One region of the Acidovorax sp. HDW3 genome, then DNA from elsewhere that is predicted to be linked to it. Evidence: predicted binding sites of a transcription regulator. Region 1 holds the regulator's gene; the other holds the start of a gene.
What was found. Region 1 encodes FNR, which switches genes on or off when oxygen is low (the NO sensors DNR and NnrR bind a similar motif). Its sites were predicted from a motif close to TTGATNNNNATCAA; they were not measured.
Positions count from the first base shown of each region.

Region 2: a site for FNR is predicted at 2,288-2,301, ahead of G7045_RS05570 (OmpW family protein). Genes of this name have one in related genera too.

Region 1 is NZ_CP049885.1:1,080,626-1,086,170, reverse strand. Features, by position in the region: gene hemN (oxygen-independent coproporphyrinogen III oxidase) at 1-1,174, opposite strand, end outside; gene fnr (fumarate/nitrate reduction transcriptional regulator Fnr) at 1,366-2,091, shown strand; gene G7045_RS04785 (FixH family protein) at 2,127-2,420, opposite strand; gene ccoG (cytochrome c oxidase accessory protein CcoG) at 2,444-3,886, opposite strand; gene ccoP (cytochrome-c oxidase, cbb3-type subunit III) at 3,950-4,864, opposite strand; gene G7045_RS04770 (CcoQ/FixQ family Cbb3-type cytochrome c oxidase assembly chaperone) at 4,889-5,026, opposite strand; gene ccoO (cytochrome-c oxidase, cbb3-type subunit II) at 5,038-5,545, opposite strand, start outside.
Region 2 is NZ_CP049885.1:1,239,832-1,245,376, forward strand. Features, by position in the region: gene arsB (ACR3 family arsenite efflux transporter) at 1-975, shown strand, start outside; gene G7045_RS05565 (alkene reductase) at 1,074-2,174, opposite strand; gene G7045_RS05570 (OmpW family protein) at 2,378-2,974, shown strand; gene metE (5-methyltetrahydropteroyltriglutamate--homocysteine S-methyltransferase) at 3,033-5,372, opposite strand; gene G7045_RS05580 (LysR family transcriptional regulator) at 5,477-5,545, shown strand, end outside.

The sequences.
Region 1 (5,545 bases):
CCATCGGCTCAAACAACAATTCGCCCTGACACATCAGCGCCATGATGACGGTGCGGCGCACCAAGTCGTCACGCGAGAGAGCCAGGCCACGCACCACGGGCAGGCGACCCTGGTCGATGAAATCGTAGTATTCCTCCAGCGTCTTGGCATTTTGGCTGTAGGTGGCGCCCACCTTGCCAATGGCGGAGACACCCAGAGCGATCAAATCGCAATCAGGCTGGGTGCTGTAGCCCTGGAAGTTGCGGTGCAGGCGGCCCTGGCGCTTGGCAACAGCCAGCGCGTCTTCAGGTAAGGCAAAGTGATCCATGCCCACATAGACATAGCCTGCATCCATAAAGGCGGCGAGCGAACGCGCCAGCATGTTGACCTTGGCCGAGGCCGGCGGCAGCTCGGTGTTAATGATGCGCCGCTGCGCCTTGAAACGCTCGGGCAGGTGGGCATAGGCATAAAGCGCAATCCGATCCGGGCGCAGCTGCGCCACCTGAGCCAGGGTGCGGTCAAACGATTCGGGCGTCTGGCGCGGCAGGCCGTAGATCAGATCGACGTTGACCGAGTCAAAACCAATCTGACGCGCCGCCGCCACCAGCTCGAACACCTGCTCAGCCGGCTGGATGCGGTGCACGGCTTTTTGTACCTCAGGGTCAAAATCCTGTACGCCAAAGCTCAGGCGGTTGAAGCCCAGTTCAGCCAGCAGACCCAGGCGCTCGGGCGTGACGGTGCGTGGATCGACCTCGATCGAATACTCGCCCCCAGGCACAAAGGTGAAGCTGCGCCGCAGCATGCCCATGAGCTCGCGCAGCCCCTCGTCCGAAAGGAAAGTGGGCGTTCCACCACCAAAGTGCAACTGGCTGACATGCTGGCCGACACCGCAATGGGCAGTGTGCAAATCGACCTCACGCGCCAAGTAGCGCAGGTAAACATCGGCACGATCGTGGTGCTTGGTGATGATTTTGTTGCAGGCGCAGTAGTAGCACAGCGATTCACAGAACGGAATGTGCACATAGAGCGACAACGGCAGCGCCTTGGCGGCTGTGCCCAACTTGCGCTGCTGCAGAGCCAGGGCATATTCCTCCTGGCCAAACGCTTCAACAAAACGGTCTGCGGTAGGGTAAGAGGTGTACCTTGGCCCGGAGACATCAAAGCGCTGCAGCAGTTCGGGGGTAATAACGGTCATAAGGGTTTCCTTGCATGCCAGGGTAATATGCCTTACCCTTGACTGCTTCATCTTGACTTCTATCAATTTAACAGGTGACTGTCGCATCTGCGACAATTTGATGTTCGTCAGCTATTTGATGACATCCGACAATGCCCTGCATTGCCAGCCTAGCGACACCCGGGGCGGCTCACACTGCCTCTTTTGCCGACATGAATTTGCAATCCACCATCAAAGTTGCCTGTTCCAACTGTAATTTGCGCGAACTGTGCATGCCCGTGGGGCTGAACGAACAGCAGCTGCAGCGTATCGATGACGTTGTGGCAACGCGGCGCAAGATCAAGCGTGGCAGCACCTTGTTTCGCAACGGCGAGTCGTTCACCTCGCTCTACGCCATTCGCACCGGCTTTTTCAAGACCTGCGTGGCAACGGAGGATGGGCGCGACCAGGTGACCGGCTTTCAAATGGCGGGCGAAATCATCGGTCTCGACGGCATCGTCAACGACCACCATACCTGCGATGCCGTGGCCCTGGAGGATGCCGAGGTCTGCGTCATGCCGTTTGACCGCATCGAGGAGCTCTCGCGCGAGGTCACGGCACTGCAAAGCCACGTGCACAAGATCATGAGCCGCGAAATCGTGCGCGAGCACGGCGTGATGCTGCTGCTGGGCAGTATGCGCGCCGAAGAGCGCCTGGCCGCCTTCTTGCTCAACCTGGTGCAGCGCTTGCACGCCCGGGGGTTTTCGCAGTCTGAACTGGTACTGCGCATGACGCGTGAAGAAATCGGTAGCTACCTCGGGCTCAAGCTCGAAACCGTGAGCCGCACCTTCTCCAAATTCGTCGAAGAGGGCATCGTCGAAGTCAAACAGCGCCACGTGAAAATCCTCAGCACCGATGCCCTCAAGCGCTTGGTGAACAACCAGCAAGCCTGCCAATAAAAACTACTGGTAGCACGCGCTTCTCGCCCCCTCCTTTAACGTCCAACGGCATCCTCTGCCGGCGTAGCGGCGTGGTTACGTCCCTGCATCGCCGGCGTCAAGCCCTTTTCTCCTTGTGAAGCCAGCGTTTTGTTGATCTCCAGCCCCTGGCGGTAGTAGTCCTCAGAAATCACCGGATCGGGCTGGCGCACGGCCAGCCACAGGGTGACGAAACCAGCGACGATGACCACGGCAGGGCCGGCAATCAGCATCCACACATGGCCATATTTCCACCATGGCTGGGCCGGCGGTACCGAGAGGGCAGCGGCGGGGCTGTGGGTTGTACTCATAACAGCTCTTATCCTTTAAAAAATCAACGTGGTACCAGGAAAACTGCTTTTTCCTGCACCTGTACATGGGCCGCATCCAAGGCTTCAACCTTGAAATAAATAGTGTGCGATCCTGGCGCTGCCGAACCGTACGGAATTTGCAAGCGTGTAGCCACCCAGCGTGACTGCGCCGGCTCGACCTCGACCTCGGGTTCAGACGCCACCTCCAGGCCATCGAGCCCAACCGCAGAGATACGATAGCGGTGCATTTGCTCAGTAGCATTCATGACCTGCAGGCTGAAACTGTTTTCCAGCTTGCCGCCGGCCACCAAGCGCGAGAGCGAAGCACGATCGCGCACCACATCCACCTTCAGAGGCACGCGCATTGCCAGGCTAGCAATCATGGCCGCGCTAATGACCAACAACACCCCAGAATAAATCAGCACACGTGGACGCAGTACGCGACGCAGCATCTGGCGCCCGCTCCACCCCTTGGCAACGCCGTTTTGCGTGGTGTAACGGATGAGGCCCTGGGGATACTCCATTTTGTCCATTACCGTATTGCAGGCATCAACGCACAAACCGCAGCCAATGCAGTCGTACTGCAGGCCATCGCGGATATCAATGCCCGTAGGGCATACCTGCACGCACAACGAGCAATCAATGCAGTCACCCAGGCCGTCGGCCTTGTAATCGGCAGTTTTTTTGCGCGGAGCACGCGGTTCACCACGCGCCGGGTCGTAGCTCACGACCATGGTGTCGTTATCGAACATGGCGCTTTGAAAGCGCGCATAGGGGCACATGTATTTGCACACCTGCTCGCGCAAGAAGCCGGCGTTGCCGTAGGTCATGAAACCATAGAAGCCGACCCAGAAGATCTGCCAACCGCCCTGCAAGGCCAGCAGTTCCCCTCCCAGCTCACGGATCGGCACGAAATAGCCGACGAAGGTGAACCCGGTCCAGAGCGAAACGGCGATCCAGAGAAACTGTTTGAGTGATTTTTTCCAGACTTTCTCGAACGTCCAGCCGTTGTTGTCCAAGCGCATCCGGGCACTGCGGTCGCCTTCAACCTTGTGCTCGATCCACATGAAAATTTCGGTGTACACGGTTTGCGGGCAGGCAAAACCGCACCACAGTCGCCCGGCGACGGCGGTGAACAAGAACAAGGCCAGTGCCGAAATGATGAGCAGCGCCGTCAGGTAGATGAAGTCCTGCGGGTACAGCACCAAGCCAAAAAGGTAAAAGCGCTTGGCCTCCAGATCAAAGAGCACGCTTTGGCGCTGCCCCCACTGCAGCCAGGGCAGGCCATAGAAAACCAGTTGTGTGAGAAACACCATCACCCAGCGCCAGCGGGCAAACACACCGCTGATGGAGCGTGGGTACACCTTTTTATGGGCTTCGTAGAAAGACGCGAAGCCCCCTTCTTTGGGTGCTTCGGCGGGGGCAATAGGAATAACTTTGCGGGGCTTGCCAGCAGGCGAGGTCATGGACTGTGGAAAGGAATCTAGAAGAAAACAAAAAGGCGGCGCCTGGAGAGCGCCGCCTTGTTTTTACCGCGCTTGTGCCGGCTTGTTCGACAGGCCCCAAACGTAGGCCGTCAGGACGTTGATCTGCGCATCGGTCAGGCGACCTTGCTGCGCCGGCATCTGGTTGGTGACGCCTTTGTTGATCCGTTCGATGATAGCGTTTTCGCCCCAACCGTGCAGCCAAATGTCATCGGTCAGATTGGGGGCGCCCAACGCCTGGTTACCCTTGCCGTCCATACCGTGACAGGCAGCGCAGGCACCGAACTTTTCCTTGCCCAGCGAAGCGCGCAACGAGTCATTCGGGCTACCAGAAAGGCTGAGCACATAGTTCGCAAGGTTGCGCACATCTTCAGGCGAACCCACCGCAGCAGCCATGGGCGGCATAACGCCCACACGACCCTGGGCAATGGTTTCGTGAATTTTGTCGGACGTACCGCCGTGGAGCCAATCAACGTCGATCAGGTTCGGGAAACCCTTGCCGCCGCGTGCATCGGAACCGTGGCACTGCGAGCAGTTATTCATGAACAAACGTTCACCAATGGCCATGGCCTGGGCATCACCGGCCATGTCTTCGGGCTTCATGTTGGAAAAGCGCGCGTACATCGGCTCCAGATCCTTGGCAGCCTTTGCTACCTCGGCCTCATACTGACCCTTGGTGGACCAGCCGAGCTGGCCGGCGAACTTGCCCAGGCCAGGATAGATCGCCAGGTAGCCCAGTCCAAAGACGGCGGTGATGACGAACATCCACATCCACCAGCGCGGCATGGGGTTGTTCATCTCCATCAAATCTTCGTCCCAGACGTGGCCAGTGGTGTTGTCCGCTGCCGATTCGACCTTCTTACGCGCTGTCAGCCACAGCAGCAGCAGACAGCCGAAGATACCCAGCAGGGTGAACGCGGTCACATAAAACGACCAGAAATTACTCGTGAAATCACTCATGGGTTTTTCTCATTGCTGTGGTAGTCAATCCTGCAGGAAGGGCAGCTGTGCTGCCTCATCAAAGCGGGCCTGATTGCGGCGCGCGTACGCCCAGACACCAATGCCGATAAAAAGGGCAAAGGACAACAGGGTTACAACGATACGCATGGTGTTGACATCCATGGAGGCCTCCTTTATTTAAGCGCCAGACCCATGGCCTGCAGGTAGGCCACCACGGCATCTTGCTCCGTCTTGTCCTTGACTTCAGCCGAACTGGCAGCGATTTCTTCGTCGGTATAAGGCACACCAACCTTACGCAGAGCACGCATGTGCGCCGGCAGGCTGTCGGCATCGACCATGTTTTTCTCCAGCCAGGGGTAGGCGGGCATGTTCGACTCAGGTACGACGTCACGCGGATTGTTCAGGTGGATGCGGTGCCATTCATCGCTGTACTTGCCGCCCACGCGGTGCAGATCCGGGCCGGTGCGCTTAGAGCCCCACTGGAAGGGGTGGTCGTACACGAACTCACCAGCGACCGAGTAGTGGCCGTAGCGCAGCGTCTCGGCACGGAAAGGGCGAATCATCTGCGAGTGGCAGTTGTAGCAACCTTCGCGCAGATAGATGTCACGTCCAGCCAGCTGCAGTGCGGTGTAAGGCTTCAAGCCCTGCACCGGCTCGGTGGTGGATTTTTGGAAGAACAGG
Region 2 (5,545 bases), 160 kb from region 1:
GCGGGCGTTGCCCTGGGCAACCTGGCCCCGGGGCTGTTCGGCGCCCTGGCCGGGCTCGAATATGCCTCGGTCAACCTGGTGGTGGCGGTGCTGATCTGGGCCATGGTCTACCCGATGATGATTGCCATCGACCTGGGCTCGCTCAAGGCCGTGGGCCAGCGCCCCCGGGGCCTGGTCATCACCCTGGCGGTCAACTGGCTCATCAAGCCCTTCACCATGGCGGGCCTGGCGGTGCTGTTCTTCCATTATTTTTTCGCCGGGATCATCGCGCCCGCCAATGCGCAGCAATACATCGCCGGGCTGATTCTGCTGGGCGCGGCGCCCTGCACGGCGATGGTGTTCGTCTGGTCGCAGATGACCCGGGGCGACCCCAGCTACACCCTGGTGCAGGTCACCATCAACGACCTGGTGATGGTGGTGGCCTTTGCGCCCATCGTCGCCTTCCTGCTGGGCGTGACCGACATCGCCGTGCCCTGGGAGACCCTGGTGCTGTCGGGCGTGCTGTACATCGTCTTGCCGCTGCTGGCCGGGGTGCTCACCCGCCGCCGCCTGATCGCCCGGGGCGGCGCCGGCGCCGTGGCGGCCTTTACCGCCGGCATCAAGCCCCTGTCCATGCTGGGCCTGCTGCTGACCGTGGTGCTGCTGTTTGGTTTTCAGGGGCCGGTGATCCTGAACCAGCCGCTGCTGATCGCCCTGATTGCGCTGCCCATCGTGCTCCAGTCCTACGGCATCTTTGCGCTGGCCTACGCCTGGGCCTGGGCGTGGAAGCTGCCGCACCGCATTGCCGCGCCCTGCGCCCTGATCGGCACCTCGAATTTCTTCGAGCTGGCCGTGGCCGTGGCCATAGGCCTGTTCGGCCTGAACTCCGGTGCGGCGCTGGCCACCGTGGTCGGCGTGCTGGTGGAGGTGCCGGTGATGCTGTCGCTGGTGGCGATTGCCAACCGTTCCCAGGGGCGGTTTCGGTGGGACGCCTGAGTGTGCGGTACCCGGCGCAGCGGTTTGGGTCGGGTACGGTGCTATCAAAATAATAGCTTCTAGCGCTTGCTGGACGGGCGCTAGAGGCTATTTTTGTTTCAAGGCAGCGCCGGGTAGTCGGTGTAGCCGTGCGGGCCGGTGCCGCCGTAGATCGGGGCGTCGGCAAAGGGCGCGTTGGCCGGCAGGTTCTCGCGCAGGCGGCGCGGCCAGTCGGGGGTGGTGAGCATGGCGCGGCCAAACGACACCATGTCGGCGCGGCCGCTGGCGATGGCGTCGATGGCCATTTCGCGTGTGTAGCCGTTGTTCACCATCCACAGGCCCTTGTACAGGCGGCGCAGCGCGGCGTAGTCGAACGGGGCGTTGTCGCGCGGGCCGCCGGTGTGGCCTTCGACGACGTGGATGTACACCGGGTGCAGCTTGTCGAGCGCGCGCACCACATGCTCGAACAGCGGCTGCGGCTGGCTCTCCGACGAGTCGTTCACCGGCGAGACGGGCGAGAGGCGGATGCCGGTGCGCTCGGCGCCAATCTCCTGCGTGACGGCGGCCATCACTTCGAGCAGCAGGCGGGCGCGGTTTTCAATGCTGCCGCCGTACTGGTCGGTGCGGTGGTTGGAGCCGTCGCGCAGGAAGGCGTCGAGCAGGTAGCCGTGCGCGCCGTGGATTTCCACGCCGTCAAAACCCGCCGCGATGGCGTTGGCAGCCGCCTGGCGGAAGTCGTTGACCACGCCGGCGATTTCGGCCGTTTCCAACGCGCGCGGCACGGCGCAGTCCACGTAGCCCTGGCCGGCGATGTAGGTCTTGGCCTTGGCGGCGATGGCCGAAGGTGCGACCGGTGCTTTTTCGCCCGGCTGGAAGGCGTTGTGCGACATGCGGCCGGTGTGCCACAGCTGCACGAAAATTTTGCCGCCCGCCGCGTGCACGGCGTCGGTCACCAGCTTCCAGGCGGCGATCTGGCCCGGCGTGTGCAGGCCCGGGGTGTGGGTGTAGCCCTGGGCGCTGGGGGAGATTTGCGTCGCCTCGGCAATGATCAGGCCGGCGCTGGCGCGCTGGCGGTAGTACTCCACGGTCATGGCCGTGGGTTCGAGTGCGTCGTTGGCGCGGTTGCGCGTGAGCGGCGCCATGGCGATGCGGTTGGCCAGCTGGGTGCGGCCCAGTTGCAGGGGCTGGAACAGGGCGTTGGCGTTCAGAGGGTGATCCATGGAGTGCTTCCTTGTAGTGCAGGGCTGGACATGGGGGCGCTGCGCCAGGGGTTCAAGGGCTGTGGGTGCGCCAACCAGCTCCTGGTGTCTCTTGATATGGCGCAAACGGTTTGTTGACTTACAGCAAAATTGACCATTTTGCTCATGGGCCTAATGGTTTCCACGGGGGTCGTCCCCGTTCAACCACTCAAAGAGACCGAACCATGAAAAAAAGTCTGCTGGCCTTGGCTGCTGTGTGTGCAATGACCTCTGGCGCTGCGTTTGCCGACCAGGGCCAAAGCCCCTGGCTGGTGCGCGTGCGCGCCGTGAACATCGACAGCGCCAACGGTGACAGCACCGGCCTGGGCCTGTCGATCAACAACAAGGTCATCCCCGAGCTGGATGTGTCGTACTTTTTCACGCCCAACATCGCTGCCGAGCTGATCCTGACCTACCCGCAAAAGCACGATCTGCGCTCCAACGGTGCCAAGATCGGCACGCTCAAGCACCTGCCGCCGACGCTGCTGGCGCAGTACCACTTCACCAACTTCGGCGGCTTCAAGCCCTACGTCGGTGCCGGTATCAACTACACCCGTTTCTCTAACGTGGACGTTCTTGGTGGCGCTGCCGATGTCGATCGCAACAGCTGGGGCGCCGCGCTGCAAGTGGGCTTTGACATCCCGCTGAACAAGCAGTGGTCGCTGAACTTCGACGTGAAGAAGGTTTACATCAAGACCGACGTTTACGCCGGTGGCAACAAGGCTGGCACCTTCAAGGTCGATCCGGTGCTGGTCGGCGTGGGCGTGGGCTACCGCTTCTAAGCTACATAGTCATCGATGGGGAGAGCCGGCGCTGCGCCACCCGCAGCGCCGGCTTTTTTTACGCTGCCCGCAGCGCCTGGGCGGCGGCCACCATGGCGCGCAGGGCGGGCAGCACCTCGCTCCACTGGCGGGTTTTGAGGCCGCAGTCGGGATTGACCCACAGTTGGTTGGCGGCAATGCGCTCGCTTGCCTGGCGCAGCAGTTGCACCATGCCAGCCTGGCTGGGGATGTTGGGCGAGTGGATGTCGTACACCCCCGGGCCGATGGCGTTGGGGTAGGCAAAGTGCTCAAAGGCGTCGAGCAGCTCCATCTGCGAGCGCGAGGTTTCTATGGTGATGACGTCGGCATCCATGCGGGCAATGGCGGCAATGATGTCGTTGAACTCCGAGTAGCACATGTGGGTGTGGATTTGCGTCGCATCGCCCACACCGTTGGCGGCGATGCGAAACGCCTGCACCGCCCAGTCCAGGTAGTCGGGCCATTGCGTGCGGCGCAGCGGCAGCCCTTCGCGCAGCGCCGCTTCGTCGATTTGGATGATTTTGACGCCCGCGCGCTCCAGGTCCTGCACCTCGGCGCGAATGGCCAGCGCCAGTTGCAGGCAGGTGCTGCGCCGGGGCTGGTCGTCGCGCACGAAAGACCAGTTGAGCAGCGTCACCGGGCCGGTCAACATGCCTTTCATGGGCTTGTCGGTCAGGGACTGGGCGTAGGCAATCCAGTCCAGCGTCATGGGTTGTGGGCGCGTGATGTCGCCAAACACAATCGGCGGCTTGACGCAGCGCGAGCCGTAGCTTTGCACCCAGCCGAACTGGCTGAAGGCGTAGCCACCGAGCTGTTCGCCAAAGTATTCGACCATGTCGTTGCGCTCGGCCTCGCCGTGTACCAGCACGTCCAGCCCCAGTTCTTCTTGCACGCGCACGCTGTGGGCTATCTCGGCCTGCATGGCGGCCTGGTAACTGGCCGCGTCCAGACGCCCGGCCTTGAAGTCGCTGCGCGCGCGGCGGATGTCGGGCGTTTGCGGAAAGCTGCCAATCGTCGTCGTCGGGTAGGGCGGCAGCTTGAGCGCCTGCGCCTGCACGGCGCTGCGCTGGGCGTAGGGGCTGTGGCGCTGGCCCAGCTCTGCGGTGATGGCGGCCACGGCGGCCTGCACCTCGGGGCGGTGCACGCGCGGAGAGCTGCGCCGCGCTGCCAAGGCGGCGGCGTTGGCCGCCAGCGCCGCTGCCACGGCCGGTCGGCCTTGGCGCAGCGCCTGGCCCAGCAGTTGCAGTTCGATGAGCTTTTGCCGCGCAAAGGCGAGCCAGTGGTGGACTTCGGGGTCGAGCTGCTGTTCGCTCTCCAAGTCCATGGGGACGTGCAAGAGCGAGCAACTGGGCGCGAGCCACAGGCGCTCGCCCAGGCGTGCCGCCAGCGGTTCGAGCCAGTCGAGCAGGGCGTTGAGGTCGGTTTTCCAGATATTGCGCCCGTCGATCACGCCCAGCGACAGCACCTTGTGCGCTGGCAGCAGGCCCAGCAGCGCCAGCACATCGTCGCGCCCGGTGACGGCGTCCACATGCAGCCCGGCCACGGGCAGGTTGGCGGCCAGGTATTTGTTGTCCAGCAGCGGGCCAAAGTAGCTCGCCAGCAAAATTTGCACGCGGCAGCTCTTGAGCTGGTGGTAGGCGCTGGTGAAGGCGTGCTGCCAGTCGGCGTCCAGCTCGGTGGCCAAAATCGGCTCGTCGATCTGCACCCAGGTGACCCCTTGTGCTGCCAGGGTGTCGAGCAGTTGTGCGTACACCGGCAGCAGGCGATCGAGCAGGGCGAGTTTGTCCGAGCCGTCCTTGGCCTTGCCCAGCGCCAGGTAGGTGACGGGGCCGATGAGCACGGGCTTGGTGCGCACGCCCTGGGCTTGTGCCTCTGCCAACTGCGCCAGCAGGCGCGAAGCATCCAGCGTGAAGGTGGTCTGGGCGTTGAATTCGGGCACGATGTAGTGGTAATTGGTGTCGAACCACTTGGTCATCTCACCGGCCATGACCTCGCCGTCGCTGTCGCTGTGGCTGCTACCACCGCAGCCGCCGCAGCAACCCTGGTGCTCGGCCTGCTGAGCCTGTGGAGGCTTCCCGGCGCTGCGGCCCCGGGCGAGGCGAAAGTAGTTGTCCAGCACGTCGCCCGCAAAGCCTTGGATGCGCTCGGGCAGGTGGCCCAGGGTGAAGCCCATGTCCAGCACCTGGTCGTAGAACGAAAAATCGCCCACCGGCACCCAGTCCAGCCCCGCTTGCTGCTGCCAGTGCTGCTGGCGCAGTTGCGCACCCAGCGCCAGCAGTGCCGCGCGTGGGCTCTCGCCCTTCCAGTACGACTCCAGGCCGAATTTGAGTTCACGCCGCGCACCGATGCGCGGATAGCCCAGGTTATGCAAAGTCACCATGCTTTTCTCCTCCGTTAGATGCAGCAATGGAGGGCATGGTAGAAAGCTCTATCAATGAAGTAAAATGGTTTTATCTCACGAATTGATGAATTTTATTCATTTATATGCTGGAACGCATCCATCTCTCCATCGTTGCCGAGGTGCAGCGGCAGGGCTCACTCACCGCCGCCGCC